2 regions of the Aquipuribacter nitratireducens genome follow, and region 1 is predicted to be linked to the other one. Evidence: predicted binding sites of a transcription regulator. Region 1 holds the regulator's gene; the other holds the start of a gene.

Region 1 (14,610 bases):
TCCGCGCCCCAGCTGCGACGCGAGGACCGCGGCGAGGTCGTCCTCGTCACCTTCTGGCACCAGGGTGATCGCCGCCCGCCACGCGGCCCGGGCGACGTCGTCGTCCCGGTCGGTGAGGATCCGGCGCGTCACCACCGGCCAGGCCCGGACGTCGGCGAGCTTCGACAGCGTGTGGAGCGCCTGGCTGCGTGCCTGGGCGACGGGCGAGCCCACCTCGCGGAGGAGCCGGTCGACGACGGTGCTGCGGTCCTGACGGATGAGCGCCCACGACAGCATGTCGCGGACGTAGGCGTCGGGTTCCACCGAGCACCGCTGCACGAGCGGCTCGATCAGGTCGGGGTGAGGTCGCGCCCCTGCCGCCATGGCAGCGGCCAGCCGCGCGGAGGGGGTGGTGGCGGCCAGGGTCCGCAGTTCAGGCATGACCCCAGGGAAGACGTTGTCAGGGTGACAGGGTCAAGTCGGCGTCCCGGCGGTCCCGCCCGTCAGCTCTGCGCACGGGTCTCCCTCGCGGCACGCGATGGTCGGCGCCGGGACGACGACCCCCGCAACCGCCTCCTCACATGTCGCGGTAGCGCCGGGCGCCGGCGGCAGCGGTCGCGAGCTCGTCGACGCCGACCGGGCGCGGGCCCTTGGACCAGTCCGACGGGTCCGCCGCGTACACCGTGCCGTAGGCGCTCGTGTCGCGCTGGGTCCGCCACCCCTCCGAGAGCGGACCCAGGTCGTGCGTGTCGTAGCCGATCTCGTCGAGCAGGCGCGCCACGGTCGCCTTCGCGGCCTCGTCGTCGCCGGCGATCGCGAGGGCGCTGCGGTCCTCGGCGCCGGCCGGCCGGGCGAGGGCTCCGAGGTGCTCGAAGTAGATGTTGTTGAACGCCTTGACGACGTGGGACTCCGCGAGGTGCTCCTGCAGCAGCTCCGACGTCGTCGTGGCCTCGTCGTCCAGCGCGGGGAACCGCCCGTCGCGCTCGGGGTAGTAGTTCATGGTGTCGATGACGACCGAACCGGCCAGGGGCCCGGTCGGCACGTCCCGGTAGGCGGACAGCGGGATCGTGACGACGACCACGTCAGCGCCCGTCGCGGCCTCCTCGGTCGTCCCGGCGCGCGCGCCGTCGCCGATGTCGGCCACGAGGTCGGCCAGCGTGTGCGGACCCCGGCTGTTGCTCATGACGACCTCGTGGCCCGCCGCGACCGCCAGGCGCGCGACCGTGCTGCCGATGTTCCCGCTGCCGATGAAGCCCCACGTGGTCATGTCCGAGCGAGCAACGGCCGGCGCTACCTCATTCCCGGCGGGGACCCCCTGGTGCTGCGACGGGCGCGTCCCCGCCGCGCGGCAGGAGTCGGAGCCCGGCGGGCTCCTCGACGGCGGGAGCCTGCGCTGCGACGAGGACGTGCTCCCCTCGCAGGCGACCCACCTCGGCGACGACGTGACCGCCCGCCGCGCACGTCCACGGCACGGGTCCGGCGGCGTCGCCCGGTGCCATGGGCGCGCTGTGCTCCGCGCACCTCGGCCAGCGACCGTGCACGATCTCGGCGAGATGGTCCTCCCCCGCGGACAAGAGGGCCGCCACGGCGGCGCGGAGCGACGGTGCCTCCAGCGGCGCGACCCCGAACACCCCCCCTCCTGCCAGGGTCTCGACGGCGACCTCGATCGTGGGCACCGGTGGACGTCCGGCCTGCGGGGCGTCCGGCCGCTCCGTGACGTGCTCGGCGGCGACCACCGTCCACACCGTCACCTCGCCGAGCGTGCGGGCGAGGTCGGCGGCGACCAGCGAGGCCGCCTCGCGGTACACCGACACGCTCCTGTCGACCAGCCGGCGACGCTCGAGGAGCTCCTCCTCGTCGCGCACCAGCCACGACCCGGGGCCGCCCTCACGCTGCCACGCGACCCAGTGGTCGAGCACGGCGTGCAGCTGCGCGGGCGCGACACCGGTCGCACCGCCGGTCGCGACCCGCAGGTCCCCGTACTGCACGACCACGTCGCCGTCGAGCACGTCGACGGACCAGGGCTCGACGACTCCGCGCTCCCTGTCGATGCGGTGCGCCGCGTCGGCAGCGGCGTCGCGCCAGGCGTCGGCGACCGGGGACCCGTCGTTGGGTTGTGCCACCCCACGAGGATGCCGGACGGGCACCGGGCCCGCCGCTCGCGACCGAGCAGGCGGGGTCAGGACGTACTCGCGCGGGCGCCCGCTACTCAACCACCGCCCAGGGTCTACTCAACCTGCCCTGTCGACCTGGGCCGCCCCGCCGCCCGCTCCCTAGCGTCGGGTCGTCCCCTCACCGCGACGGCAGCGGACGGTCGGCCGGTGCCGCCCGACCGGAAGGAGAACGACCATGCCCAGCCACCACGCCGGCGTCGCACGACAGGCCGCCGCGGTCCTCGCAGCACCTCTCGCGACGGGGGTCATGCTCGTCGCCGTCACACCGCCCGCAGCAGCGGACCCCCCGGAGCGGTTCCGGATCAGCTACTCGCTCGTCGAACAGGACCCCTGCGACCCGGGGACGCTCATGACGGTGTCCTTCGAGCTCGACGCCGCCGCGCACGAGCACGAGACCATGACGCTCGAGAAGGGGCACATCGACATCACGACGTCGGACGGCTACGTCGGCAGGGACACCTTCACGGCCGTCGCCACGCCGAGCACCTTCGTGATCAGTGAGCAGGCGGTGGTCGCGAACCCGGACACCGGTGCCCGGTTCAAGGTCCAGTTCGTCGTCGTCGAGAGCGCGCAGGGGCTGGTGGTGGACCGTACGTCGTTCACGTGCCTGCGCGCCCCGGCGACCTGAGCCCACGGGGTCACGGGCAGGCAGACCTGCACGACGGCCCGCAGGTCGTGACCTGCGGGCCGTCGTCCACGGAGGGCGTCAGCCGACGGCGGCCTGCCACGTCCGCAGGTCGGCGACCTTCTCCGCCAGCAGGGCGTTGGCGTCCTCGTCCTTCACGTGCGCCCGCACCTGGGCGGCCGCGGCCGCGAGCCGCTCCGCCGCCTGCTCGTTCGCACCGTCGTCGGCGAGGACCCGGGCGCGCTCGAGCTGCTTGGTGATCTGCCCGGCGGCGTGCGCGTCGACGCTGCCGTCGTCGACGAGGTCGGCGATGAGCCCGTCGACCTCCTGCCACGTCACGCAGTCGCCACCGCCGTCGACCGCCCCGGCCGACCACTCGATCCCCCCGAGCAGGTGCTCGAGGAAGGCGGGCTCGGTGTAGGAGGCCTCGGTGTGCCCGCCCGCGGTGTACCAGGACCGGGCGCCCTCGAAGTTGTGGCACCAGGCGAGCGGGTGGTCCGTCCCCATGGCGGAACGGCCCGGGTCGTACGTCGTCTCGTCGATGTTCGTCAGCACCCGCACGTCGGGGCGCGGGGAGACGTTGAAGTTGTACCACTCGTCGAAGCGGGTCCACGTGGCGTCGAGGTGGTCGGTCGACGGGTGCGTCCGGTCCTCGACGACCTGGGTCGCCACCTGCTGACGCGGGTGACCGACGAAGCGCGCGCTGCCGCCGGTCAGCTCGCTGTACCAGGGGATGGTGTGCATGGAGTCGGTTGCGGCGTGCACGCCGGCGAAGCCGCCACCGCCGCGGATGTAGCCCTGGAACGCCGCGAGCTCCGAGGCGTCGAGCAGGGTGGGACGGGCCGGGTCGAGGTTGTTCGTCCCGTCGACGGTCGAGACGAAGACGACCGTCGCGTACTGCTCGAGGTCGGCGGCGCTGGTGAACGGCGTGCTCTCGAGCGTCCGCTCGGGCTGGCCCGGCGACCAGCCGACCGGCGGGTCCCAGACGTCGACGGTGAAGCCGTTCGCCTCACCCAGGGCGATGATGGCGCTCGTCGCCTCGTCGATGCTGCTGTGGCGGAACCCGAGGGTCTTGCCGACGACGAGCACCTCGTAGTCGTCGGTCTCCGCACTCGCCGGGCCGGCGGCCACGAGCGGGAGGGCCAGCGCGGCGACGCCGACAGCGGCAGCCGCTGCGGTGAGCCTGCGGTGAACGGGCATGGGGGCCTCCTTGCCTCCTGTGATGAAAGTCGTCGGCTTCGACGACCACTTTTGAACGTAGGATGGCGGAAGCCGAATTGCAATGTCCTGTCGACAAACTATTCAGGGATCGAGGAGGTGGTCCGGGTCATGACCGGAGCGACGACGCCCCGTGTCCCGCGCGACGGCGAGGCCCGCCCAGGGCGGGTGGTCGGAGCCCTCGTCGCCGGTCTCGCCCTCGGCGCGGCCGCCGTGCTGCTCGTCGGGGCGGTCGCACCCGGCGACGACGTGGTGCCCGCAGCCGGGCCCCCCTCGCCCGAGCCCGGCTCGATCGAGGCGGTGGCCGCCGAGCTCGCCGAGGCGCAGCGGGAGGAGAGCGCCGTGCTCGTCGCGGACCTCGTCGACGCCGCGACGATCGCGCACGGGGACGTCGAGGGAGTGCTGCGCGGGCTGGCGGACGTCGCCCCGCCGGGCGCCGCGACGGCCGCGGCAGCCGGATCCGACGAGCTGGCCGGCTGGCGTGCCGACCTCGGGGCGGCTCGCGAGGCGCTGGAGGCGACGGGCCGCGGGACCGACGACCAGGCGCTCACCCGCCAGGCCTTCATCGGTGCTGTCGAGCTCCTGGACGACGCCGTGACCGCCGCGGGGGACGCGGACGGCGAGGATCGCGCTGCGACCCTGACGGCGCAGCGCACCTCCGCGGTCGACCTGTGGCTCGCCGCCGCCGCCCGGCTCGACGGGCTCGCCCTCGACGCCGGTGGCGAGCACGTCCACCTGTTCCTCGCCGAGGACGGCGACCGCGACTCCGTGCCGCTGGAGTTCCGTGGCGATGGGCGCGAAGACGGGCACGAGGACGACTGACCGTCGGCCGAGCGAGCGGGCCACGGCGTCGGCCTACCCGGCGGAAGGCGGGCGCTGCCACGATGGGGTGATGCACGGGGACGCCGCCGTCCAGGTCCGCCCGGCGGGCGACCTCCACCGCCGTCGGGCGGCGCACCTGTACGGCCTCATCCTCGTGGGCTCGGTGCTCGTCACCGTGTCCGACGACTACCGGCTGCTCCGCGTCGGTGTCGTCCTCGGAGCGACGCTCGCCGTCTACTGGGCCGCTGAGAGCTATGTGCACTGGAACGCCGCCCGTGCCCAGGCCGGGAGACCGCTCACCCGCGCCGAGACGACCGCGATCGTGCGCGACGGCTGGCCCCTCGTGGCCGCCGGCGGCATCCCGCTGCTGTGCCTGGCGATCGAGGCCGTGCTGACCGTCGACACGGCCCTCGCAGTCCGAATCACGCTCCTGGTCAACGCGGTACTGCTCTTCCTCACCGGCTTACGGGCCGGCAGGTCGGGCGGCCTCACGGGGGCGCGACTGTTTCTCGACGCCGCCCTGGCCGGTCTGCTGGGGCTCGTCCTCGTCGTCCTCAAGGCGCTGCTCCACTGAGGCGCCGCCGCCGGGACGCGACGACGCACGTGCAGTCGCTGGCCCGGCTCGCTCGGCCCACCGGAGCTCGGCTGTCCCTCGGCGCGACGGGAGGGCTGCCGGAGCGCCGGACGCCCCGGTCCCGCTCAGGGACCGGGGCGACCGGTCGGTCCGACTCGCTGACGGTCGGCGTGTCGCGTCAGAGGAGCATCAGCTGCAGCCGCTCGTGCTCCCGCAGCCCTCGCACACGTAGCAGGAGCCGGCGGGACGCATCTTCACCCCGCAGGTCAGGCACATGGGGCTGTCCTGCGTGCGGCCCTGGATGGCCTCCATCAGCTCGGCCGAGGAGTGAACCTGTGCGGGCAGCGGAGTCGCCGCGGCCGGTGCTGCGTGTGCCGGGGCGGGCGACGCCGTCGCCGCCTCGACCTTGCGCGCCGGCTCGACGGGCGCCGACTGGGCGAGGACGTCCGCGTCGTACTCGCCGTCGTCGTCGGCGTCGTACTCGTCGACCGGCTCGTAGGAGCCCGTCTCGAGCTGCCGCTGACGCTCCTCCGCGGTGTGGATGCCCAGTGCCGACCGGGTCTCGAACGGCAGGTAGTCGAGCGCGAGACGGCGGAAGACGTAGTCCATGATCGACGCCGACATGCGCACGTCCGGGTCGTCGGTGAGGCCGGCAGGCTCGAAGCGCATGTTCGTGAACTTCTCGACGTACGTCTCGAGCGGGACCCCGTACTGCAGGCCGATCGACACCGCGATCGAGAAGGCGTCCATCATCCCCGCGAGCGTCGAGCCCTGCTTGCTCATCTTGAGGAAGAGCTCGCCGAGGCCGTCGTCCGGGTACGACGAGCTGATCATGTAGCCCTGGGCGCCGCCGACCGTGAAGGACGTCGTGTTCGCCGGACGCTTCTTCGGCAGGCGCCGGCGGACCGGCCGGTACTCGACCTTGACCTCCTCGGTCGCGGCCGGGGTGCCGGACTCCTTGGCCGAGGAGCCGCTGCTCAGCGGCTGGCCGACCTTGCAGTTGTCGCGGTAGATGGCGAGGGCCTTGAGCCCGGCCTTCCACCCCTCGTAGTAGACCTCGGCGACCTCCTCGACCGTCGCCTCCTCCGGCATGTTGACCGTCTTGGAGATGGCGCCGGACAGGAAGGGCTGGACCGCGGCCATCATCCGCACGTGGCCCATGGGCTTGATGGAGCGCGTGCCGATGGCGCAGTCGAAGACCTCGTAGTGCTCCGGACGCAGGCCGGGTGCGTCGACGACGTGACCGTGCTCGGCGATGTACGCGACGATCGCCTCCACGGTCTCCTCGGTGTAGCCGAACTTGCGCAGCGCCCGCGGGATCGTCTGGTTGACGATCTGCATGGACCCGCCGCCGACGAGCTTCTTGAACTTCACGAGGGAGAAGTCCGGCTCGATGCCCGTGGTGTCGCAGTCCATCATGAAGCCGATGGTCCCCGTGGGGGCGAGCACACTGGCCTGGCTGTTGCGCCAGCCGTTCTCCTCCCCCGTCCTGTTGCCCTCCGCCCACGCCGTGGTCGCGACGGCGTGCACCGCCTTGTCCATCGGGTGCAGGGTGCGGATGGCGTCGTTCGCGGCCTGGTGCTTGCGCATGACGCGCTTGTGCGCCTCGGCGTTGCGCGCATAACCGTCGTACGGCCCGACGACCCCGGCGAGCTCCGCCGAGCGCTTGTACGACACCCCCGTCATGAGGCTCGTGATGCTCGCGGCGAGCGCACGACCGCCGTCGGAGTCGTACGCGAGACCCGACGCCATGAGCAGCGCGCCGAGGTTGGCGTAGCCGATGCCGAGCTGCCGGAAGGCACGCGTCGTCTCGCCGATCGGGTCGGTCGGGAAGTCGGCGAAGCAGATGGAGATGTCCATCGCGGTGATGACGAGCTCGACGCTCTTGGCGAACTGCTCGGCGTCGAAGGTGCCCTCGCTCGTGAGGAACTTGAGCAGGTTGAGGCTCGCGAGGTTGCAGCTGGAGTTGTCGAGGTGCATGTACTCGCTGCACGGGTTGGACGCGTTGATGCGACCGGACTCCGGCGTGGTGTGCCAGTCGTTGATGGTGTCGTCGTACTGGATGCCGGGGTCGGCGCACTCCCACGCCGCCTGCGCGATCTTCTGCCACAGCGAGCGGGCGTCGACGGACTCGATGACCTCGCCAGTGCCCCGGGCCCGTAGACCGAAGTCGGTGCCGTTCTCCACGGCCCGCATGAACTCGTCGGACACGCGGACGGAGTTGTTGGCGTTCTGGTACTGGACGCTCGTGATGTCGCGCCCGCCGAGGTCCATGTCGAAGCCGGCGTCGCGCAGCGCGCGGATCTTGTCCTCCTCGCGCGCCTTCGTCTCGACGAACTCCTCGATGTCGGGGTGGTCGACGTCGAGCACGACCATCTTCGCCGCGCGGCGCGTGGCGCCGCCGGACTTGATGGTGCCGGCGGAGGCGTCGGCACCGCGCATGAACGACACGGGGCCGGACGCGGTGCCGCCGGAGCTCAGCAGCTCTTTCGAGGAGCGGATGCGGGAGAGGTTGAGCCCCGCCCCGGAGCCGCCCTTGAAGATGCGCCCCTCCTCGCGGTACCAGTTGAGGATCGAGTCCATGGTGTCGTCGACGGCGAGGATGAAGCACGCGCTCACCTGCTGCGGGGCCGGGGTGCCGACGTTGAACCACACCGGGCTGTTGAAGCTGAACACCTGGTGCAGCAGCATCCACGTGAGCTCGTGCTCGAAGACCTCGGCGTCGTCGTCGGTCGCGAAGTAGCCGTGGTCCTTGCCGGCCTTCGTGTACGTGAGGACGACCCGGTCGATGAGCTGGCGGAGGCTCCGCTCGCGCGACTCCGAGCCGACGGCGCCGCGGAAGTACTTCGTCGTGACGATCGAGGACGCGTTGACCGACCAGAAGTCGGGGAACTCGACCCCCCGCTGCTCGAAGATCGTCTCGCCGGTCTTCCAGTTGGTCTGGACGACGTCGCGGGACTCCCACGTCACCTCGTCGTACGGGTGCACCCCGGGGGTGGTCCACACCCGCTCGACGGTGATGCCGCGCGCGGCCGGCTTCTTCTGACGCTGCGAGGCGGTCTCGGTCATGGGCGCTCCCCTGGTGCGTGGTGGTCGGTGGCTCGGTGCTCGTGGGTGCGGTGCGGATCGTGCGGTGGGTCAGGTGGTGTGCTGCTCGCGCTCGACGCGCAGCAGGGCGATCGCCTGCTCGAAGTCCTCGAGCGAGTCGAAGGCGCGGTAGACGCTCGCGAAGCGGAGGTAGGCGACCTCGTCGAGCTCCCGGAGTGGACCGAGGATCGCGAGGCCGATGTCGTGGGCGTCGATCTGGGCGAGGCCGGTCTGCCGCACGGCCTCCTCCACCCGCTGGGCGAGCAGGGCGAGGTCGTCCTCGGTGACCGGACGCCCCTGGCAGGCCTTACGGACGCCGACGAGGACCTTGTCGCGCGAGAACGGCTCGGTGGCCCCCGAGCGCTTGACGACGATGAGGCTCGCCGACTCCAGCGTCGTGAACCTGCGGTCGCAGTCCTGGCACTGACGGCGCCGGCGGATGGCCGTCCCGTCGTCGGTGGTCCGCGAGTCGACGACCCTGGAGTCGTCGTTGCGGCAGAACGGGCACCGCATGTGGAGCTCCTCTCCCGCCGCGACCCCCGGCGGCTCACCCTGGTCGGCTGTGGACCGACCTGTGTGCCGCCTGTTGATACCCGGTGTGTCGGTGTGGACACGGTGTGGACCAGATGTGGACGAACGACATCCGTGTAACTACTAGATGTTGTGCCAACCGTAACACCGGCAACCGACAACGCAAGCGGTCTCCTGGAACTCGCCGGACGTGTCGTGCGACCCGCCGCGACCCGGCCGGCTCAGCGGGTGGGGACGAGCAGGCGGTCCCCCACTGCCACCGCCGTGGACGACAGCTCGTTGAGTGCGACGACGTCGTGCACGACCGAGCGGGGGTCGCGGTGGGGCGCGTGCTCGCGCGCCAGCGCCCACAGCGTGTCGCCGGGTCGGACACTCACCGGCACCGGCGCGAGCTCGTCGAGGTCCACCGACCCCACCGATCCCGGCGCACCGGAGACGACACCCGGCCGCCCGTCACCGGCCGAGGCGCCGGGGGCGACGCCGGTCGCGACGGCCATCCACACGAGGAGGACGGAGAGCGCGACCGCCACGGTGGTGAGGCCCCACGAGAGCCCTCGCACGAGCCGGCGCCCGCGACGGGTCAGCCGCAGGCCGCGGAGCTCGTGGTGACGAAGGGTGGCGGTGCTGGTCATGAGTCCTCCTGGGTGGACGCGTGTTCGGTCGTCCTGGCCGTGTCGAACACCTGTACGTTAACCTGAGGTCGAGACATTGTCGAGCGCATGTTCGAAGCGCGGCGCGCTGCGAGCGACACGCGCGGCGGGGTGCTTGTGAACAGGTGTTCGACGCCATAGCGTCGATCACGTCGGCTGGGGAGCACGCACCGAGCCAACGACAGGGGTCGGACACAACCGGCGCGGAGCCGGTCGCGGAGCGGAGGAGCACATGGCAACGACGGACCTCGAGGGGCTGACCGAACGGCAGCGCCGGGTGCTCGAGACCATCCGTGAGGCGGTCCAGCGACGCGGCTACCCGCCCTCGATGCGCGAGATCGGTGAGGCGGTAGGTCTCACCTCCCCCAGCAGCGTCGCGCACCAGCTCGCGACCCTGGAGCGCAAGGGCTACCTGCGTCGGGACCCCAACCGGCCGCGGGCGATCGAGGTCGTCCACCCCGACGACGGTCGCCGCCGGCCCGCCCCGACGGGGGACGTGCGGGCCGAGGTCGTGGAGGAGGCGCCGGAGCGGACGTGGCGCTCCGGGGCGCACGACGAGGGCAGCGCCCTGCCGAGCGCGAGCATGGTGCCGCTCGTCGGCCGGATCGCCGCGGGCGGTCCGGTGCTCGCGGAGGAGGTCGTCGAGGACGTCTTCCCCCTCCCCCGGCAGGTGGTGGGTGACGGGGTGCTGTTCCTCCTGCAGGTGGTCGGCGACTCGATGGTCGACGCCGCCATCTGCGACGGCGACTGGGTCGTGGTCCGGCAGCAGCCCGTCGCCGAGAACGGCGAGATCGTCGCGGCGATGATCGACGGCGAGGCGACGGTGAAGACGTACCGGAAGCGGGACGGCCACGTCTGGCTCATGCCGCACAACCCGGCGTACACGCCTATCCCGGGAGACGACGCGACCGTGCTCGGCAAGGTGACGGCGGTCCTCAGGCGGGTGTGAGGAGCGCCTGGGCCGCCCGGGCGACGTCCGCGCTGTCGTTCCACAGGTGGAACGACAGCCGTGCGCGACCGGCCCGGGACGCGACCGAGCACCCGGCCGCGACGAGCCGTCGCACGAGACCGCCGTTTGGGTCGTCGACGGAGACGACCGGGCGGCCCTGTGGGGACTCGCCCAGGAGCGTCCGCAGCTGGTCGGCGAGGGCGGGCCCGTGCCGGTGCCGGACCTCCGCCGGCACCTCGAGCACAGCCTCGAGCGACGTCCGGGCGCCCACCCAGGCCAGCCAGACGGGGCTCACGTCGAAGCGACGGGCGTCGCGCGCGAGCCGTAGCCCGGGGCCGTACACCGAGGCCCACACGTCGTCGCCCGCGTACCAGCCGGCGTTGTGGCCCGACAGACGCTCCGACGCCTCCGGTCGGACCGTGAGGAACGCGGCGCCCCGCGGGGCGCACAGCCACTTGTAGGCGCTGCACACGGTGACGTCCCACCGCCCGGCGTCCACCGGCAGCCAGCCGGTCGCCTGCGTCGTGTCGCAGACGGTGAGGGCGCCGATGTCGGCGGCCGCCGTCACGACGTCGTCGGCGGCAGCGAGGCGCCCGTCGGCGGACTGGGCGAGGGAGAACACGACGGCGTCCGGTCGGGCGCGGGCGATCTCGTCGGGCAGGCGGTCGAGCGGCACGGTGACGAGCTCGACGCCGCGGCGGGCCTGGGCCTCGACGGGCCCGAGGACCGAGCCGAAGTCGCCCTCGACCCCGACGACCTTCGACCTGTCCGGCAGGTGGGCCGCGACCTCCCCGACCATGACCGACACCTGCGAGCCCACCGCGACCCAGCCCGGCGGGACCCCGACGAGGTCCGCGAAGAGGCGTCGCGACGCGTCGACGTCCGCGTCGTAGTCCGGTGCGCTGGCCCGTCCGCCCTGCCAGTCGTCGACGGCGGCACGGAGCGCGGCGACCGTCCGGCGCGGCGGGAGCCCGAGGGTGCTCGCGTTGAGGTAGCCCGGAACCGCGTCCCAGGCCCCGAGGCCGGGGTGGCTCATGCCGTCGTCCCGGTCCGGGTGGCGGCCCCGTCGAGTCGGCGGAGCGCGGCGAGAGCGGTGGCTCGGTCCGTGGTCCGCCACATCGGAGGCAGGGCGGACAGGAGCGCCTGCCCGTACCGTTTCGTCGCCACCCTGGGATCGAGGACGGCCACCACACCCCGGTCGTCGCTGCTGCGCACGAGTCGTCCCGCGCCCTGCGCGAGCAGGGTCGCGGCGTGCGCGACGGACACGGTCATGAAGCCGCTGCCGCCGGTCGCCTCGACGGCCTCGGTGCGAGCCTGCGCGAGCGGGTCGTCCGGCCGTGGGAAGGGGACGCGGTCGAGCACGACGAGGCTGCACGACGGGCCCGGCACGTCGACGCCCTGCCACAGGCCGAGCGTGCCGAAGAGGCAGGCACGCGGGTCGTCGGCGAACTGCCGGACCAGCGTCGGCACGACGTCGTCGCCCTGGCACAGGACCGGCAGGTCGGTGCGCTCCCGCACGATCTCGGCGGCGGTGGTCGCCGCACGGCGGGAGGAGAACAGTCCGAGGGTGCGTCCGCCCGCCGCCTCGACGAGCGCGACGAGCTCGTCCCACAGCGGTGCCCCGTGCCCGTCCCGGCCCGGCGCCGGCAGGTGGGCGGCGACGTAGAGGATCGCCTGTCGGCCGTAGTCGAACGGGCTGCCGACGTCGAGGCCCCGCCAGCCGCCCCGGCCGAGGCCGAGGCGTCGGGCGAGGGCGTCGAAGCCACCGGGCCCCACGAGCGTGGCCGACGTCGCGACCACCGTCCGGGAGTCGAACAGCCGGCTGCGCAGCAGCCCCGCGACGCTGAGGGGCGCCGCGTGGACGACGTGCCCACGACGCTCGTCGCTCTCGACCCACACCACGTCGGTCCCGGCCGGCGCGTCCGGCGGTGCGGCGTCCTCCTCGCCGGGCTCGTCGCTCCCCTCGTCCGTCTCGGGCTCGGCGCGACGGACCAGCGGCACCCCGGCCATCCGCTCCGCCGTCCCTGCGACCTCCAGCAGCGCGGCGCGTCCGGCCTGCGCGCCGGCGGCGGCGTCGGGCCCCTTGTCCTTGGGGAGCGAGCGGAGGGCCGCGCGGGCCGCGGTCGCGAGGAGGAGGAGTGCGTCCTGCAGCGACGCGGGGGCGCCGTCGGGGAGCCTGCCGGGCGGCAGCGCCCCGAGCGCCCGGTCGAGTGCCTCCCCTGCGTCCTCCAGGTCGCGCACGTCACCGGCGGCGGCGCCGGCACGGCGTGCGGCGGCGGCGGTCGTGCGGACGACGCCCGCGCTGAGGTCGCTCGCGAGGGTCGCGGTGACGCGGTCGACGAGGTCGTGCGCCTCGTCGACGACGACGACGTCGTGCGGCGGCAGGGTCTGGAGGCCCTCCATCGCGTCGATCGCGAGCAGGGCGTGGTTGGTGACGACGACGTCGACGGTGCGCGCCCGGATGCGTGCCGCCTCGCTGTAGCACTCCCCCGCCTCGGGGCAGCGCTGGGCGCCGAGGCACTCCCGGGCCGACACCGACACCGCGCGCCAGGCCCGGTCGCTCACCCCGGGGACGAGGTCGTCCCGGTCGCCGGTGTCGGTGGTCTCCGCCCACGCGCGGGCACGCGCGACCTGCACCTCGAGGCTGGTGCGGGGACCGGCGCCGAGGTCGTCGCTGCCCCAGAGGGACAGCGCGTCGTCCTCCTCCTCGCCACCGCCGGCCAGCCGGTGACGGCAGACGTAGTTGTTCCGGCCCTTCACCAGCTGCCACGTGGGTCGTCGACCGAGCTCGCGCTCGAGCGCGTCGGCGAGGCGGGGCAGGTCGTGGCGGACGAGCTGTCCCTGGAGGGCGAGGGTCGAGGTCGCGATCACGACCCCCTGGCCGCGGCGGACCGCGGCGGCGACCGCCGGCACGAGGTAGCCCCACGACTTACCGGTGCCGGTCCCGGCCTGGACGAGGAGGTGGCGACTGTCCTCGACGGCCGCGGCGACCGCCCGGGCCATCCGCTCCTGGCCCTCCCGCGGCGTGCCGCCGGTCGCGCGGACCAGCGCGCCGAGGAGACGGGCCGCCTCGGCGTCGACGCTCTCGGAGGCGGGGTCGGTGGCCTCGGCCTCCTGCACCGACGCCTCGCTCACCGGCGTGACCCTACTGGGCGCGTCGGGTCCCGAGGCGCCGCACCCGGCCGGTTGTGGACGTCAGCGGTCCTGCTGGGCCGCCCCGTCGAGCGCGGCGGCCAGGGCCTCGTCCACCCGGGCCCGCAGGCGCGTGCCGTCGGGGCCGTGCTCGACGTCGAGGACCTCGCCGTCGGCGTGCACCCTGCTCACGAGGTCCCCGCGCGTGAACGGCACGACGACGTCGACCTCCACGTCCGGCCGCGGCACGTCGGCGGCGACGCGCTCGAGGAGCTCCGCGACGCCCGCTCCGGTGCGCGCCGACACCGCGACCGAGCGACGCTCCCGGCGCAGCAGCCGGTCGACGACCTCGGTGTCGGCGACGTCGCACTTGTTGAGGGCGACCACCTCGGGGATGTCGTGCGCCCCGACCTCGGCGAGGACCTCGCGGACGGCGGTGAGCTGGCCCTCCGGGTCCGGGTGCGACACGTCGACGACGTGGACGACGAGGTCGGCCTCGGCGACCTCCTCCAGCGTCGAGCGGAACGCCTCGACGAGCTGGTGGGGCAGCTGACGGACGAACCCGACGGTGTCCGACAGCGTGACGGCGCGCCCGTCGGGCAGCTCGGCGCGCCGCACCGTGGGGTCGAGGGTCGCGAAGAGGGCGTCCTCGACGAGCACACCCGCCCCGGTGAGCCGGTTGAGCAGGCTCGACTTCCCGGCGTTCGTGTAGCCGGCGATCGCGACGGACGGGACGCCGTTGCGGCGACGGCTGCCGCGCTTGGTCTCCCGGGCGGTCCGCATGTCCCGGATCTCGCGGCGCAGCTTCGCCATCCGGGTGCGGATGCGGCGGCGGTCGAGCTCGATCTTCGTCTCCCCCGGGCCGCGCG
Region 2 (14,610 bases), 330 kb from region 1:
GAGCGACGGCGACCAGCGTGCGTCGTCGAGGAAGTAGCCGCCGGTCACGGTCCCGAAGACGAGCGCGACGATGACGGCGAGGAGGACGAGGGCGCGCCGTGGGCGCGACCGACGTGTGGTGGTGGTCACGGGTGATCTCTCGGTCTCAGGTCGTGGGGGTGGGCGGCTGCTCGTCGCCGGGTGTCTCGGCGGCGGGCTGGTCCGGCACGACCCGGACCACGGAGCCCCGCACCCACTCGGTGCGGTGACCGTCCTCGCTCGCGAGCGTGACGGTGTCGTCGGTGAGCGCGGCGACGGTGCCGAGCATCCCCGACGCGGTGAGGACCTTGCGTCCGACGGCGAGGGAGGACTGCACGTCGCGGACCTCCCGGCGCTGCCGGCTGAAACGGCTGAACTGCAGGACGAGGATGACCGCGAGCCCGAGGAGCAGGATCAGGGCAGGGTCCACAGCAGTCCTTCCGATCGGCCGGTGGCCCCTCCGGGCGCACACCGGCGAGCCCCCAGCGGCAGGAGCCCCGGAGGAGTCTAGGCGAGGCGGCCGCCCTCCCCGTACGCCCGCCAGAAGTCGTCGTCCGTGCCGGTGCCGTCGTCACCCGCCCGCAGCACACCGGTCGCGGGGACCGCGCCCACCTCCGCGCCCACCTCCCGGACGGGCGGGGTGAGCCCGAGGTGCTGCCATGCGGGGGGCAGCGCGACCCGGCCGCGCGGGGTGCGCGCGAGGAAGCCGCGCCGCAGGAGGAACGGCTCGCACACCGTCTCGACGGTCTCGGGCTCCTCCCCCACGGTGGTCGCCAGGGTCGACAGCCCGACGGGACCGCCTCCGAAGCGGCGGCACAGCGCGTCGAGGACGGCCTGGTCGAGCCGGTCCAGCCCCAGCTCGTCGACCCCGAACAGCGCGAGCGCCTCGCGGGCGTGGTCGAGCGTGACGACGCCCCCGTCGGCGACGTCGCCGTGCACCTCGGCGTAGTCGCGGACCCGCCGCAGCAGCCGGTTGGCGATGCGGGGGGTGCCGCGGCTGCGCCGGGCGACCTCGTGGGAGACGTCGGGCTCGAGGCGGATGCCGAGCAGGCGGGCGCTGCGGCGCAGCACCCGCTCGAGGTCGGCGTCGTCGTAGAAGTCGAGGTGGCCGGTGAAGCCGAAGCGGTCGCGCAGCGGGGAGGGCAGCATGCCCGCGCGGGTCGTCGCCCCGACGAGGGTGAAGCGCGGCAGCGGGAGCGGGATCGCCGTCGCGCCGGGGCCCTTGCCGACGACGACGTCGACGCGGAAGTCCTCCATCGCGACGTAGAGCATCTCCTCCGCGGCCCGCGACATGCGGTGGATCTCGTCGAGGAAGAGCACCTCGTGCTCGTCGAGCGAGGACAGGATGGCCGCGAGGTCGCCGGCGTGCTGCAGCGCGGGACCGCTCGTGACGCGGACGGGCACGCCCATCTCCGCGCCCACGATGTACGCCAGCGTCGTCTTGCCGAGCCCGGGTGGTCCCGCGAGGAGGACGTGGTCGGGGCTGCTGCCGCGGCGCCGTGCGGCCTCGAGCACGAGCCCCAGCTGCCGCCGCACGACGGGCTGACCGACGAACTCGGCCATCGCCCGCGGCCGGAGCGCGGCCTCCTCGGCGAGCTCGCCCGTGGCGGCCACCGGGTCGACCTCCCGCTCCGGCCCGCTCACGCCGGCGCCAGCCCGCGCAGGGCGGCCCGCAGGAGCACGGCGGCCTCGACGGTCTCCTCCCCCTCGGCGGGGACGACGCGGGCGACGGCGTCCTCGGCCTGCCGCTGCTGCCACCCGAGCCCCACGAGGGCCGTCACCACCTGCGCGGGGACGCCGTCCGGCGCCTGCGCGGGGGCGGGGAACGTGGCCGTCGTCGCCGCCCCGGCGCCGGTTCCCGCCGCTGGGCCGGAGGGCACCCCCAGCCGGTCGCCGAGCTCCAGCAGCATGCGCTGCGCCCCCTTCCGACCGATACCCGGGACCGCCGTGAGCGCCTTCTCGTCCTGGGCGGCCACCGCGGTGCGCAGCGCGTCCGGCGACAGGACCGCGAGGACCGCGAGCGCGAGCCGCGGCCCCACCCCGGAGACGCTCTGCAGCACCTCGAAGACGTCGCGCTCGTCGTCGTCGGCGAACCCGAAGAGCGTGAGGGAGTCCTCGCGGACGACGAGGGACGTCGCGAGGCGGCACTCCGCACCGGGTCGCAGGCCCGCGAGCGTGCGGGGGGTCGCCCGGGCGAGCACCCCGAGACCACCGACGCCGACGACGACCCGGTCGAGGTGGACCGCGAGCACGCGCCCGCTCACCTCGGCCAGCACGAGCACCTCCGCACGGGCACTACGACACCTGCGCCGACCTCTGCGCCCATTCCTGCGCCGACTCCTGCTGCACCGAACACGTGTACGAGGGTAGCGAGGGGCTCCGACGTCACGGGGAGGCGCGCCGCGACGACGCGCCCTGGCGGACGAGCTCGGCGTAGCGGCTGCGGGGGGCCGCGTCGGCGGCCGCCCGGCGCCGCACGTCCGCGGTCCCCCGCCACAGCTGGCACAGCGCGAGGGCGACGGCGTCGGCGGCGTCGGCCGGTCGGGGCGCCGCCGCCAGGCCGAGGATCCGCGCCACCATGAGCCCGACCTGCGCCTTGTCGGCGCGGCCGTTGCCGGTGACGGCCGCCTTCACCTCCGACGGGGTGTGCGTCGCGACCGCGAGGCCGACCTGCGACGCCGCGAGCATGACGACCCCGGCCGACTGCGCGGTGCCCATGACGCTGCGGACGTTGTGCTGGGCGAAGACCCGCTCGACGGCGACGACGTCGGGCCGGTGCTCGTCGAGGAGCGCGACGACCGCGGCGTGGACCGTGACGAGCCGGCGTGCGACGTCCTCCCCGGGGTCGGTGCGGACGACCCCCGCGTGGACGAGCCCGGCGCGCCGACCGCCCTGACCGTCGACGACGGCGACACCGCAGCGGGTGAGGCCGGGGTCGACTCCGAGCACGCGCACCGGGCCACTGTGCCCGGGGAGCCGGCGCGCACCGGGCAGGCGCGCCCGGCGGAGGGCAGGTCAGGCGGGCTCGAGCTCGGCGAGGACCTCGTCGGACACGTCGAAGTTCGCGTAGACGTTCTGGACGTCGTCGGAGTCCTCGAGCGCCTCGATGAGCCGGAACACCTTGGCGGCGTGCTCGGCGTCGAGCGGCACCTGCGTGGCGGGCACGAAGGAGGCCTCGGCGGACTCGTAGTCGATGCCCGCGTCCTGCAGGGCCGTGCGCACCGCGACGAGGTCGGTGGCCTCGCTCAGGACCTCGAACGTGTCGCCGAGGTCGTTGACCTCCTCCGCGCCGGCGTCGAGCACGGCGGCGAGGACGTCGTCCTCCGACAGCCCGCCGTTCTGGTCCTTGCCGACCACGACGACGCCCTTGCGGGTGAAGAGGAACGACACGCTGCCGGGATCGGCCATCGTGCCGCCGTTGCGCGTGACCGCGACCCGCACGTCGCTGGCCGCGCGGTTCCGGTTGTCCGTCAGGCACTCGATGAGCACGGCGACCCCGCCGGACGCGTAGCCCTCGTACATGATCGTCTGGTAGTCGGCGCCGCCGGCGTCCTCGCCGGAGCCCCGCTTGACCGCGCGGTCGATGTTGTCGTTGGGGACGGAGGACTTCTTCGCCTTCTGGATGGCGTCGTACAGCGTCGGGTTGCCCGCCGGGTCCCCGCCGCCGGTGCGTGCGGCGACCTCGATGTTCTTGATGAGCTTCGCGAAGAGCTTGCCGCGGCGAGCGTCGATGGCCGCCTTCTTGTGCTTGGTCGTCGCCCACTTGGAGTGACCCGACATACGCTGTGCCTCCTACCGTCCGTCGTGGGGGGCCTGCGTCGAGGCGACCGTCGCCTCCGCCGAGCGCACGAGCAGCCGGTGCACCCGGTCGTCGCCCGACAGCTCCGGGTGGAACGCGGTCGCGAGGAGCGGCCCCTGCCGCACCGCCACGATCGTATCCCCCTGGCCGGGGCCCGCCGTCGCGCCGGGCACCCGGGCGAGCACCTCGACGCCGGGTCCCACCTCCACCGCCCGGGGCGCCCGGATGAACACGGCGTGCACGGGGCCGCCCTCGACGCCGACCACGTCGAGGTCGCACTCGAAGGAGTCGACCTGCCGGCCGAAGGCGTTGCGCCGGACCGTCATGTCGATGCCACCGAGGGTCCGCTGGCCCGCGGCCGGGCCCTCGATCCGGTCGGCGAGCAGGATCATCCCGGCGCACGAGCCGAGCGCGGGCATCCCCCCGGCGAGGCGCTCCCGCAGCGGCTCGGCGAGGTCGAAGGCACGCACGAGCCGGTCGATCGTCGTCGACTCCCCGCCGGGCAGGACGAGCGCGTCGACCTCGTCGAGCTCGCCGGGCCGCCGGACGGTGCTGACGCGGGCGCCGCAGCGCTCGAGCGCGGCAAGGTGCTCCCGCGTGTCGCCCTGGACGGCGAGCACTCCGACGCGTGGGGCGTGGGACCCTCCTGCTGTGGCGTTCGCGACGTTCCTCACCATTGTCGGCCTCCTCGTCGGCACTGCGGTGCTCCTGCTGCGGCCGAGCACGGCGCTGCTGGTGGTGCGCTCGCTCGGCGACGACGCGCCGCCGGCGGCGGACGTGCGCCTGCTCGCGGGGACCGTCGTGACCGCGGTCGTGCTGCTCGCGGTGGGGACGGTCGCCCTCACCGGTGCCTCGGCGGCCGTCCCGCTCGTCGTCACCGCGGTCGTCGCCGTGGTGGGCGCCGAGGCGCTGGGCCGGGCACTCGACCGGCCCGAGGTGCGCGCGCGGCTGGTCCGGGCGGGCCTGGCGGCCGCCCGTCGCGTCTCCGGGCTCGCTACCAGCCTCGTTCGGCGAGCCGGTGCGGAGCCGGCAGCTCGGCGACGCTGATCCCGACCATGGCCTCCCCGAGGCCGCGCGAGACCTTCGCGACGACGTCGGGGTCGTCGTGGAACGTCGTCGCCTTGACGATGGCGGCCGCCCGCGAGGCGGGGTCGCCGGACTTGAAGATGCCGGAGCCCACGAAGACGCCGTCGGCGCCCAGCTGCATCATCATCGCCGCGTCGGCGGGCGTCGCGATGCCGCCCGCGGTGAAGAGGACGACCGGCAGCCGACCGGCCTGCGCTACCTCCCGCACGAGCGGCAGCGGCGCCTGGAGCTCCTTGGCGGCCACGTAGAGCTCGTCCTCGCGCATCGCCGACAGCCGGCGGATCTCGGCGCCGATGGTCCGCATGTGGGTGGTCGCCTGGCTGACGTCGCCCGTGCCCGCCTCGCCCTTGGAGCGGATCATCGCGGCGCCCTCGGAGATGCGCCGCAGGGCCTCGCCGAGGTTCGTCGCGCCGCAGACGAAGGGGACGGTGAAGCCCCACTTGTCGATGTGGTGGGTGTAGTCGGCGGGCGACAGCACCTCCGACTCGTCGACGTAGTCGACCCCGAGGCTCTGCAGGACCTGCGCCTCGACGAAGTGCCCGATGCGGGCCTTCGCCATGACGGGGATGGAGACCGCGCCGATGATCCCCTCGATCATGTCGGGGTCGCTCATGCGCGCGATGCCGCCCTGGGCGCGGATGTCGGCCGGGACCCGCTCGAGGGCCATGACGGCGACGGCGCCGGCGTCCTCGGCGATCCGGGCCTGCTCCGCGTCGACGACGTCCATGATGACGCCGCCCTTGAGCATGTCGGCCATGCCGCGCTTGACGAGGTCGGTGCCGGTGGTGCCGGTCGGGGCGGGACCGGTCGAGGGGGTGGAGGTGCTCACCCCCCGATGGTAGATCCGTCGTCCGGTGCGCTCGTCACGCCCTCCGGCGCCGACGGGGACGCCGGCGTCGGTTCGGGCGCGGGTTCCGGTGCCGGCACCGCCGTGAGGCGCGGGGCCGTCGCCACGGGGACGGGGGCGTCGCTCGGGGCGACGACCGCGGGCTGCGGCGGGTCCGCGTCGTCGCCGCCGAGCAGGCTGCACCCTGGCAGACCCACGGCGAGGAGCGCGGTCCCCGCGACGAGCCCGACCCGGGTCCGGCGTCGCGTCGTCAGGGGCACCCGGCGAGCCTAGGCGCGGACCGGGCGGGCGGTGGGACCTGCGACGAGGCGGGCGCCGCGTCGTCGAGCTCGACGGTGGGGCGGCGCCCGCGCCTCGCGAGGTCGTTGACGACCAGCCGGGTCCGTGCGACGCGGCTCGTGGCCCCGGCGAGCGCCTGCCGCACGGCCGGAGGCAGGTCGGGGTCGCGGGCGAGGACGCTCAACCGGTTCTGCGCGGCCAGGTCGGTCGGGTCGAGCGCGGCGCCGGCCGCCGCCGCGAGCGTCCGCAGCACCCCCGGCGTCCCGTCGTCCGCGTGCCGCGCCGTGAGCCGGACGGCGAGCGCCGCCCGGTCGGTCAGGGCGTCGTGCAGCGCCTGCCGCGCCCCGGCGGCAGCATCGCCGGGCGGTTGCAGGCGCAGGGCGAGGTGGTAGGCCTCCTCCCAGCCCGCGGCGACCGCGGGCCACGCGAACTCCTCGGCCCGCACCCGGGCGGCAGGCGCCCCCGCGCGGGCCGCCGCCGGGTCCTCGAGCACGCCGACGAGCGCCGCGGCGAGCGCGACCGGGTCCCCGACGGGGACGAGCCGCCCGCTGCCGGCGAGCACGTCCCGGAAGGCCGGGAGGTCCGAGGCGACGACGGACGTCCCCGCCGCCATCGCCTCGACGAGGACGAGCCCGAAGCTCTCCCCGCCGCGGTGCGGGGCGACGAGGACGTCGGCCTCCGCGACGAGACGGCGCTTGTCGGCCTCGGGCACGGCACCCGTCGCCTCGACCCCGGCTCCGAGGGGCAGCCGCGCCCCGTCGCGGGGCCCGACGACGAGCAGGCGCGCGTCGGGGACGGCGCGCCTCACGGCGGGCCAGGCCGCCAGGAGGACGTCGACACCCTTGCGAGGCTCCCCCGCCCGTCCGAGGACGACCGCGGTGGGCGCCCGGTCGTGGGTGGCCGGGGAGGTGTCGGCCGCCGCAGCCCACCCCGCGACGTCGACGCCGTTCGGCAGGACGAGCGCGTCACGGCCGAGGTGGTCGACGACGGTGCGGCGCGCGTGGTCGCTCACCGCGCTCAGGAGGTCGACACCGCGCAGGACGCCGCGCACGTGCCGGGCGGCCGTGCGCAGCGCGCGGGACCGACCGGCCGGGTGCGGGCTCATGGCGACGTGCACGGTCGCGACGACCGCGGGCGGACGCCTCGCGTGGGGGCCGGCGGCGGCGCGGTCCTGCGCGAGCCGCCGCAGGACGGAGTGCCCGATCCCCGGCGGGATCGGCTCGTGGACGTGGACGACGTCGAAGCCGCCACCGGCGACCCGGGCCGCAGCCTCCGACCGGGCGCCGGGTCCGAGGCCGAGGCGGGCCGTCGAGCCGTTCGTCGGCACCCCGACCGCCCGGCCGACCGGCCGCACCCGCTGCCCGGCCCGGTGTCCGACCAGGTCGCCCGGACCGGTGCCGGGTCGCGCCGAGCGGGGACCGACGACCTCGACGACGTGACCGCGGGCGGTGAGGGCGTCGGCGAGGCCGAGGACCTGCTCACGGACCCCGCCGACGGCGTCGAGGTCGTAGGGGCAGACGAGGGCGACCCGCAGGGGGCGGCTCACGGGCGTGGGCCCTCGAGGTCGGCGACGAAGACGCGCTGGAGCATGTGCCAGTCCGCTGCGGCGAGCCTGATGTCCTCCCCCAGCTCGGCCGCGACCGCGGCGGTCGCGGCCGCCACGGCCTCGGGTCCGTCGTCGGGGACGGGGACGGGTGGGTGGAACCTCACGTGCAGCCCGTACCCCGACGGGGAGCGGCTGCTCGGTCGGTACGTGATCCCCACGGGCACGAGCAGCGCCCCCGTGCGGGCCGCGAGGACCGCCGGGCCGCCGGCGACGCGGGCGGGCTCCCCGAGCAGCGGGACCGTGACCCCGCGGCGGCCGAGGTCGCGGTCGGCGAGCAGCGGCACGAAGCCGCCGCCGCGCAGCACCCGCTCGAGCTCGGCCGTCACCCCCGGCTCGTCGTGCGCGAGGACGCGGATGCCGATCGAGCGTCGGAAGGCGACGAAGCGCTCGTAGACCTCGGCGGGCCGCAGCCGCTCGGCCACGGTCACGACGGGGGCCAGCCGCAGCGCGGACCACGCCCCCGCGTGGTCCCAGTTGCCGAGGTGCGCGAGCCAGCACACGACGCCGCGGCCCTCGGCGAGCGCGGCACGGACGGGCCCGTCCCCCTCGCTCGTCACGTGGTCGACCACGCGCGCCTCGTCCCAGTCGGGCAGGCGGAAGGCGTCGACCCAGTAGCGGACGTAGGAGCGGACGGCCTCGCGGACGAGCGCCTCCTCGCTCGCCGGGTCGAGGTCGACGACGACGCGGCGCAGGTTCGACCGCAGCCGCACGACCCCACGTCCACCGCCGCTCGCGACGCGGTCCGCGACGACGTCCCCCCACCGGTACGCCCACCGCTCGGGCAGCAGCCGGACCAGCCGCCAGGCGAGCAGGTACGCGGCCGCGACCGCGCGGTCGCGGAGGGAGCCGTCCCCCTCGTGCGGGGGCGGCGTCACCGCCGTGGCGGGGCGGCGCCCGGCGCCGGCCCGGGGACGACGCGGGGGTCCGGTTCCGTCCCGAACGCCTGCAGGACGCGCACCGCCCGCTGGGCGGTCGTGACGACGCTCGCGAGGAGCAGGAGCGCGAGGACGCCGTGCAGCACGGCGACCGGCACCCCGAGGGCCTGCACCGACCACGTCGCGAAGATCCCGAGGGCGAGCCGGTCGCCGCGCTCCGCGATCCCGTTGCTCGCGTCCACGCCCATGCTCTCCGCCTTCGCCCGCGCGTACGGCACGAGCGCGCCGAAGCCCACGACGAGCACGGCGAGGACGAGGCCGGTCGTGTCGCCCTGCAGGTGGAACCAGATCGCGAGCGCTCCGAAGATGCTGGCGTCGGCGACCCGGTCGAGCGTGGAGTCGAGGAAGGCGCCCCACCGGGTGCTCCGCCCGGACAGGCGCGCGACGGTCCCGTCGAGGCTGTCGAACATCGCGAAGGCGAACAGCAGCCACGCCCCGAGCTCGAGGCGCCCCGCGGGCCAGAACACGAAGGCGCTGACGACGACCCCGAGGGTGCCGACGACGGTGACGACGTCGGGTCCGACGCCGAGCGCGACGAGGCCACGCGCGGGCACGAGCATGACGGCGCGGACCACGCCGCGCAGGCGACGGGCGATCACGTCCCGGCCGCCCCGTCGTCCCCCGCGTCGTCCCCCGCGTCCTCCCCCGCGTCGTCCCCCCCGTGGTCCCACGCGTCGGCGAGCAGCCGGCGGGTGTCGTCGAGCAGCACGGGGACGGCCTTGGTGCGCGCGACGATGGGGAGGAAGTTGCTGTCCCCGCCCCACCGCGGCACGACGTGCTGGTGCAGGTGCGCGGCGACGCCCGCACCGGCAACGGGCCCCTGGTTCATGCCGAGGTTGAACCCGTGCGGGTGCGACACCCGCCGGAGCACGTGCATGGCCGCGCGGGTGAGCGACGCGACCTCCGCCACCTCCGCCTCCGTGAGGTCGGTGTAGTCGGCGACGTGCCGGTACGGGCACACGAGCAGGTGACCCGGGTTGTACGGGTAGAGGTTGAGGACCACGTACGCGTGCGCGCCGCGGGCGACGACGAGGCCCTCGTCGTCCGCGAGGGTGGGCGCGCGGCAGAACGGGCACGCCCCGGCGGAGTCGTCGGCGGGCTTGTCCTGCCCGGCGATGTACGCCCACCGGTGAGGGGTCCACAGCCGCTCGAACCCGTCCGGGACACCGGCGACGAGCGCCGGGTCCTCGGCGGCGGGGGTCCCGTCCACCTCTCCGCTCACACGCCCGTTCACACCTGCACGCGGTCGCGGACCGCCTGCACCACGCGCGCCACCGCCGCGTCGACGGGCACGCCGTTCTCCTGCGAGCCGTCGCGGAAGCGGAACGACACCGAGCCCGCGGCCCGGTCGTCGTCGCCCGCGATGAGGAGGAAGGGCACCTTCTGCTTCGTGTGGGTGCGGATCTTCTTCGGCATCCGGTCGTCGGAGGCGTCGACCTCCACCCGGATCCCCTCGGCGCGCAGGCGGTGGGCGACGTCCTCCAGGTAGTCGACGTGGGCGTCGCTCACGGGGATGCCGACGACCTGAACGGGCGCGAGCCACGGGGGGAACGCGCCCGCGTAGTGCTCGGTGAGGACACCGAGGAACCGCTCGATCGACCCGAACTTCGCCGAGTGGATCATCACGGGGCGCTGGCGGCTGCCGTCGGCCGCGGTGTACTCGAGCCCGAACCGCTCCGGCTGGTTGAAGTCGAGCTGGACCGTCGACATCTGCCACGTGCGGCCGATGGCGTCACGCGCCTGGACGGAGATCTTCGGGCCGTAGAACGCGGCGCCGCCCGGGTCGGGCACGAGCTCGAGGCCGGTGCCCTCCGCGACGCGGCGCAAGGTCTCCGTCGCCTGCTCCCACGCCTCGTCGGAGCCGATGAACTTGTCGCCCTCGCCGCGCGTCGACAGCTCGAGGTAGTAGTCGTCGAGGCCGAAGTCGGCGAGCAGGCCGAGGACGAACCGGAGCAGCTTCTCGATCTCCTGCGGCGCCTGCTCCGCCGTGCAGTAGCTGTGGGAGTCGTCCATCGTGAGCCCGCGGACGCGCGTGAGGCCGTGCACCACCCCGGACTTCTCGAACCGGTACACCGACCCGAACTCGAACAGCCGCAGCGGCAGCTCGCGGTAGGAGCGCCCCCGGCTCCGGAAGATCAGGTTGTGCATGGGGCAGTTCATGGCCTTGAGGTAGTACTGCGAGTTCTCCAGCTCCATGGGCGGGAACATCGTGTCCGCGTAGTACGGCAGGTGCCCCGAGGTCTCGAACAGGTGCTGCTTGGAGATGTGGGGCGTGCCGACGTACTCGAAGCCCTCCTCGACGTGCCGTCGCCGGACGTAGTCCTCCATCTCGCGCTTGACCACGCCGCCGCGGGGGTGGAACACCGGGAGGCCGGAGCCGATCTCGTCCGGGAAGCTGAACAGGTCGAGCTCGGTGCCGAGGCGGCGGTGGTCGCGCCGCTCGGCCTCCGCGAGGCGGTCGAGGTAGGCCTGCAGGTCGTCCTTCGTCGGCCACGCCGTCCCGTACACCCGCTGCAGCTGCGGGTTCCTCTCGCTCCCCCGCCAGTACGCCGCAGCCGTGCGCATGAGCTTCCAGGCGTTGCCGAGCACGCGCGTGCTCGGCACGTGCGGGCCGCGGCACAGGTCCTTCCACGCGACGCTGCCGTCGCGGCGGACGTTGTCGTAGATCGTCAGCTCGCCGGCGCCGACCTCGGCGCCCGCCCCCTCCGCGGCCTCCGCCGCATCGGCGCCCGCGCTGCCCTTGAGCCCGATGAGCTCGAGCTTGTACGGCTCGTCGGCGAGCTCGGCGCGGGCCTCGTCGTCGCCGACGACGCGGCGCCGGAACGTCTGGCCCTCCTTGACGATCCGCTGCATCGCCTTCTCGAGCGCCTTCACGTCGTCCGGGGTGAACGGCTCGGCGACGTCGAAGTCGTAGTAGAAGCCGTCGCGCACCGGCGGGCCGATGCCGAGCCTCGCCTCGTCGCGCGTCGCCTGGACCGCCTGCGCCAGGACGTGCGCGCACGAGTGCCGCAGCACCGCGAGGCCGTCCTCCGACGCCACGTCGACGGCCTCGACCCGCTCGCCCGGGCCGGCCTCGCGGTGGAGGTCACGGAGCTCGGGGCCATCGGGGGTGTCGACGCGGACGACGACGACCTCGCGCGGCGGGTGCTCGGAGCCGGCGGCGCGGGCGACGAGCTCGCCGTACGTCGTGCCCTCACCGGTCGCCTGGGTGCTCTCGGTGCCGTCGAGGGAGACCACGGTGACGGGCAGGGTGCCGGCGGGTGCGCTCACCCCGCAGACGGTAGCGACTGGTCGGCCCCTGGCCCGACGCGGTCCGCGCGGCCCCGCCGGCGCCTCGTCACGTGACCGTGACAGGAACGTCACCGGCACGACCCGCGGGGGTCCGCTGGTCGGACGTCCGTTCATCCAGCGGACACACGGCCTCCCTACCGTCCGGTCACCTCTTCCCTCCGGGACCACCTAGGAGCACCCATGCCCGGTTCCACCCGCCGACCGCTGTCCGTCACCGGTCTCGTCGCCGCCACCGCGCTCGCCCTCGCGGGCGTCGGTGGTGTCGCCCTTCCCGTCGCCGCGCGTGACGCGGCCACGAGCGCCGTCGCCCCGCCCGCGCCGTCGCGACCCGCCCTCGCCGCCCTCGACCTCGAGACGGCGACGGCCGTCGACCTCCAGCAGCTCATGACGTCCGGCGGGGCCTCGAGCGAGCAGGTCGTCCGCGCCTACCTCGACCGCATCGCCCTGCTCAACACCGACGGACCGGGGCTCAACGCCGTCCGCTCGCTCAACCCCGACGTCCTCGCCGACGCCCGCGCCCGGGACCGCGAACGCCGCCGCGGCGACGTCCGGGGCCCGCTCCACGGTGTCCCGGTGCTCATCAAGGACAACATCGACCTCGCGGGCTCCCCCACCACCGCCGGGTCCATCGCCCTCGAGGACAGCTACCCCGCCGGCGACGCCCCGCTCGTCACGGCGCTGGAGAGCGCAGGCGCCGTGGTCCTCGGCAAGACCAACCTCAGCGAGTTCGCGAACTTCACCACCAGCGGCATGCCGAGCGGGTACAGCTCCCTCGGCGGCCAGGTCCTCAACCCCTACGACGCGAGCGTCACCCCGAGCGGGTCGAGCTCCGGCACGGGCGCGGGAATCGCGGCCGGCCTGGCGCCGATGGGCATCGGCACCGAGACGTCCGGATCGATCCTCAGCCCGGCGCAGGCGAACTCCCTCGCCGCCGTCAAGCCGATCGTCGGACTCATCAGCCGCACCGGCGTCATCCCGATCTCGGCGACGCAGGACACCGCCGGTCCCATGACGACGACGGTCACCGACTCCGCCCTCCTGCTGTCGGCGCTCGTCTCCGTCGACCCGGAGGACCCCGCCACCGCGGGTGCTGCCCCCTACGTCGACGTCGACTACGCCGCCGGCCTGTCCACGACGTCGCTCGAGGGCGCACGCCTCGGCGTTGTCGCCTCCTCGAACCCTCTGTTCACCGACGCGCTCGCGGCCCTGGAGGCGGAGGGCGCGACCCTCGTGCCCGTCACCGTGCCGAACACGTCGGCGCCCGGGATCCTCTTCGACGAGTTCGAGCGGGACATCGACGCCTACCTCGCCCGCCTGCCGGAGTCGGCGCCCATGGACAGCCTCACCGACATCGTCGCGTTCAACGAGGGCCGTCCGGAGATGAAGTTCGGGCAGACGATCCTCGTGGAGTCGGAGTCCCGGGACCTCACGGACCCCGCCCAGCTCGCGACGTACGAGGCGAACCGCGACCGCGGCCTCGCCGAGAGCCGGGCGAGCATCGACGGGGTCCTCGCCGCGAACGACCTCGACGCGATCGTGTCGCTGTCGGGCACCACAGGCGTCGGCGCGCGCGCCGGCTACCCCAGCGTCTCGGTGCCCGCCGGCTACTCCGCCGCCAACGGGCGGCCGAGCAACGTCGTGTTCCTCGGCACCGCGTGGTCGGAGGCGACGCTGCTGTCCCTGGCCTACGACTACGAGCAGGCGACGCTGCTGCGCCGTCCACCGTCAATCGTCAACCCGACGCTGTTCCAGTGCCTGGAGCCCGTCCGGCTCCGCGAGGCGAGCTGCGCGCCCTGACCGGCGCACCGTCGGCCGCCGTCACCACCGGGTGGCGGCGGCCGACCTACGCCCCGGGCAGCAGGCCGGTCCGCGCGAGGTCCGCGAACCAGCGGCCGCTGTCCTTCACGACCCGCTCCTGCGTGTCGTAGTCGACGCGGACGATGCCGAACCGCTTGGCGTAGCCGTAGCCCCATTCGAAGTTGTCGAGCAGCGACCACACGACGTAGCCCCGCAGGTCGACGCCGGCGGCGAGCGCACGGTGGCAGGCGGTGACGTGGCGGCGCAGGTAGTCGACGCGGTCGGCGTCGTGGACGGCCGGCCGTCCGTCGGGACCGGTGACGACCTCGTCGGGGAACGCCGCTCCGTTCTCCGTCACCATGAGCGCCTGGTCGGGGTAGGTGCGCGACAGGTGCCGCAGCACCTCCTCGAGCCCGGCCGGGTCGATGTTCCATCCCATGTCGGTGTACGGCCCGGGCGAGGCCGGGAACTCCACCCGTTCGTCGACGCCCGGCCACGGCGAGCCGCCGACGTCCTTGTGGCCGTCAGCGCGCTCGCGCGTCCCGGCCCCGTCCCACAGCCGCACGCGGGTCGTCGAGTAGTAGTTGACGCCGAGGACGTCGAGCGGCTGGCGGACGGTCTCCGCGTCACCGTCGCGGACGAAGGACCAGTCGGTGAGCGCCGCGGTGTCGTCGAGGACGTCCTGCGGGTACCCGCCGACGAGCATCGGCTGGAGGAAGACGCGGTTCGCGAGCCCGTCGACCATGCGGACCGCCTCCGCGGCGCCGTCGCCGACGCCCCGGAAGACGTGCATGTTGAGGGTGACCGACATCTCGGGGGTCCCTGTCGAGGTCTCCCGCAGGGCCCGGACCGCGAGGCCGTGGGCGAGGTTGAGGTGGTGGACGGCGGCGAGCGCCGCCGCGGGCTCGGTCCGACCGGGCGCGTGGGCCCCGGAGCCGTACCCGAGGTAGGC

The links. Region 1 encodes LexA, which represses DNA repair genes until DNA is damaged. Its sites were predicted from a motif close to TCGAACANNTGTTCGA; they were not measured.
Region 2: a site for LexA is predicted at 2,367-2,382, ahead of ruvA (Holliday junction branch migration protein RuvA). Genes of this name have one in related genera too.

What each region holds. Positions count from the first base shown of each region.
Region 1 covers NZ_JBBEOG010000003.1:352,095-366,704, forward strand. The annotation lists gene WAB14_RS07945 (HEAT repeat domain-containing protein) at 1-420, opposite strand, end outside; gene WAB14_RS07950 (NADPH-dependent F420 reductase) at 557-1,246, opposite strand; gene WAB14_RS07955 (hypothetical protein) at 1,275-2,102, opposite strand; gene WAB14_RS07960 (hypothetical protein) at 2,329-2,781, shown strand; gene WAB14_RS07965 (ThuA domain-containing protein) at 2,860-3,978, opposite strand; gene WAB14_RS07970 (hypothetical protein) at 4,108-4,818, shown strand; gene WAB14_RS07975 (hypothetical protein) at 4,889-5,392, shown strand; gene WAB14_RS07980 (vitamin B12-dependent ribonucleotide reductase) at 5,582-8,461, opposite strand; gene nrdR (transcriptional regulator NrdR) at 8,531-8,992, opposite strand; gene WAB14_RS07990 (LysM peptidoglycan-binding domain-containing protein) at 9,232-9,642, opposite strand; gene lexA (transcriptional repressor LexA) at 9,893-10,609, shown strand; gene WAB14_RS08000 (aminotransferase class V-fold PLP-dependent enzyme) at 10,596-11,645, opposite strand; gene WAB14_RS08005 (ATP-dependent DNA helicase) at 11,642-13,744, opposite strand; gene hflX (GTPase HflX) at 13,805-14,610, opposite strand, start outside.
Region 2 covers NZ_JBBEOG010000003.1:27,012-41,621, reverse strand. The annotation lists gene secD (protein translocase subunit SecD) at 1-129, opposite strand, end outside; gene yajC (preprotein translocase subunit YajC) at 146-448, opposite strand; gene ruvB (Holliday junction branch migration DNA helicase RuvB) at 526-1,662, opposite strand; gene ruvA (Holliday junction branch migration protein RuvA) at 1,659-2,294, opposite strand; gene ruvC (crossover junction endodeoxyribonuclease RuvC) at 2,404-2,973, opposite strand; gene WAB14_RS06455 (YebC/PmpR family DNA-binding transcriptional regulator) at 3,034-3,798, opposite strand; gene pdxT (pyridoxal 5'-phosphate synthase glutaminase subunit PdxT) at 3,811-4,494, opposite strand; gene WAB14_RS06445 (hypothetical protein) at 4,469-4,864, shown strand; gene pdxS (pyridoxal 5'-phosphate synthase lyase subunit PdxS) at 4,812-5,732, opposite strand; gene WAB14_RS06435 (hypothetical protein) at 5,729-6,010, opposite strand; gene WAB14_RS06430 (glycosyltransferase family 4 protein) at 6,001-7,575, opposite strand; gene WAB14_RS06425 (phosphatidylinositol mannoside acyltransferase) at 7,572-8,510, opposite strand; gene pgsA (phosphatidylinositol phosphate synthase) at 8,507-9,169, opposite strand; gene WAB14_RS06415 (HIT family protein) at 9,166-9,792, opposite strand; gene thrS (threonine--tRNA ligase) at 9,801-11,840, opposite strand; gene WAB14_RS06405 (amidase family protein) at 12,042-13,658, shown strand; gene WAB14_RS06400 (GH1 family beta-glucosidase) at 13,705-14,610, opposite strand, start outside.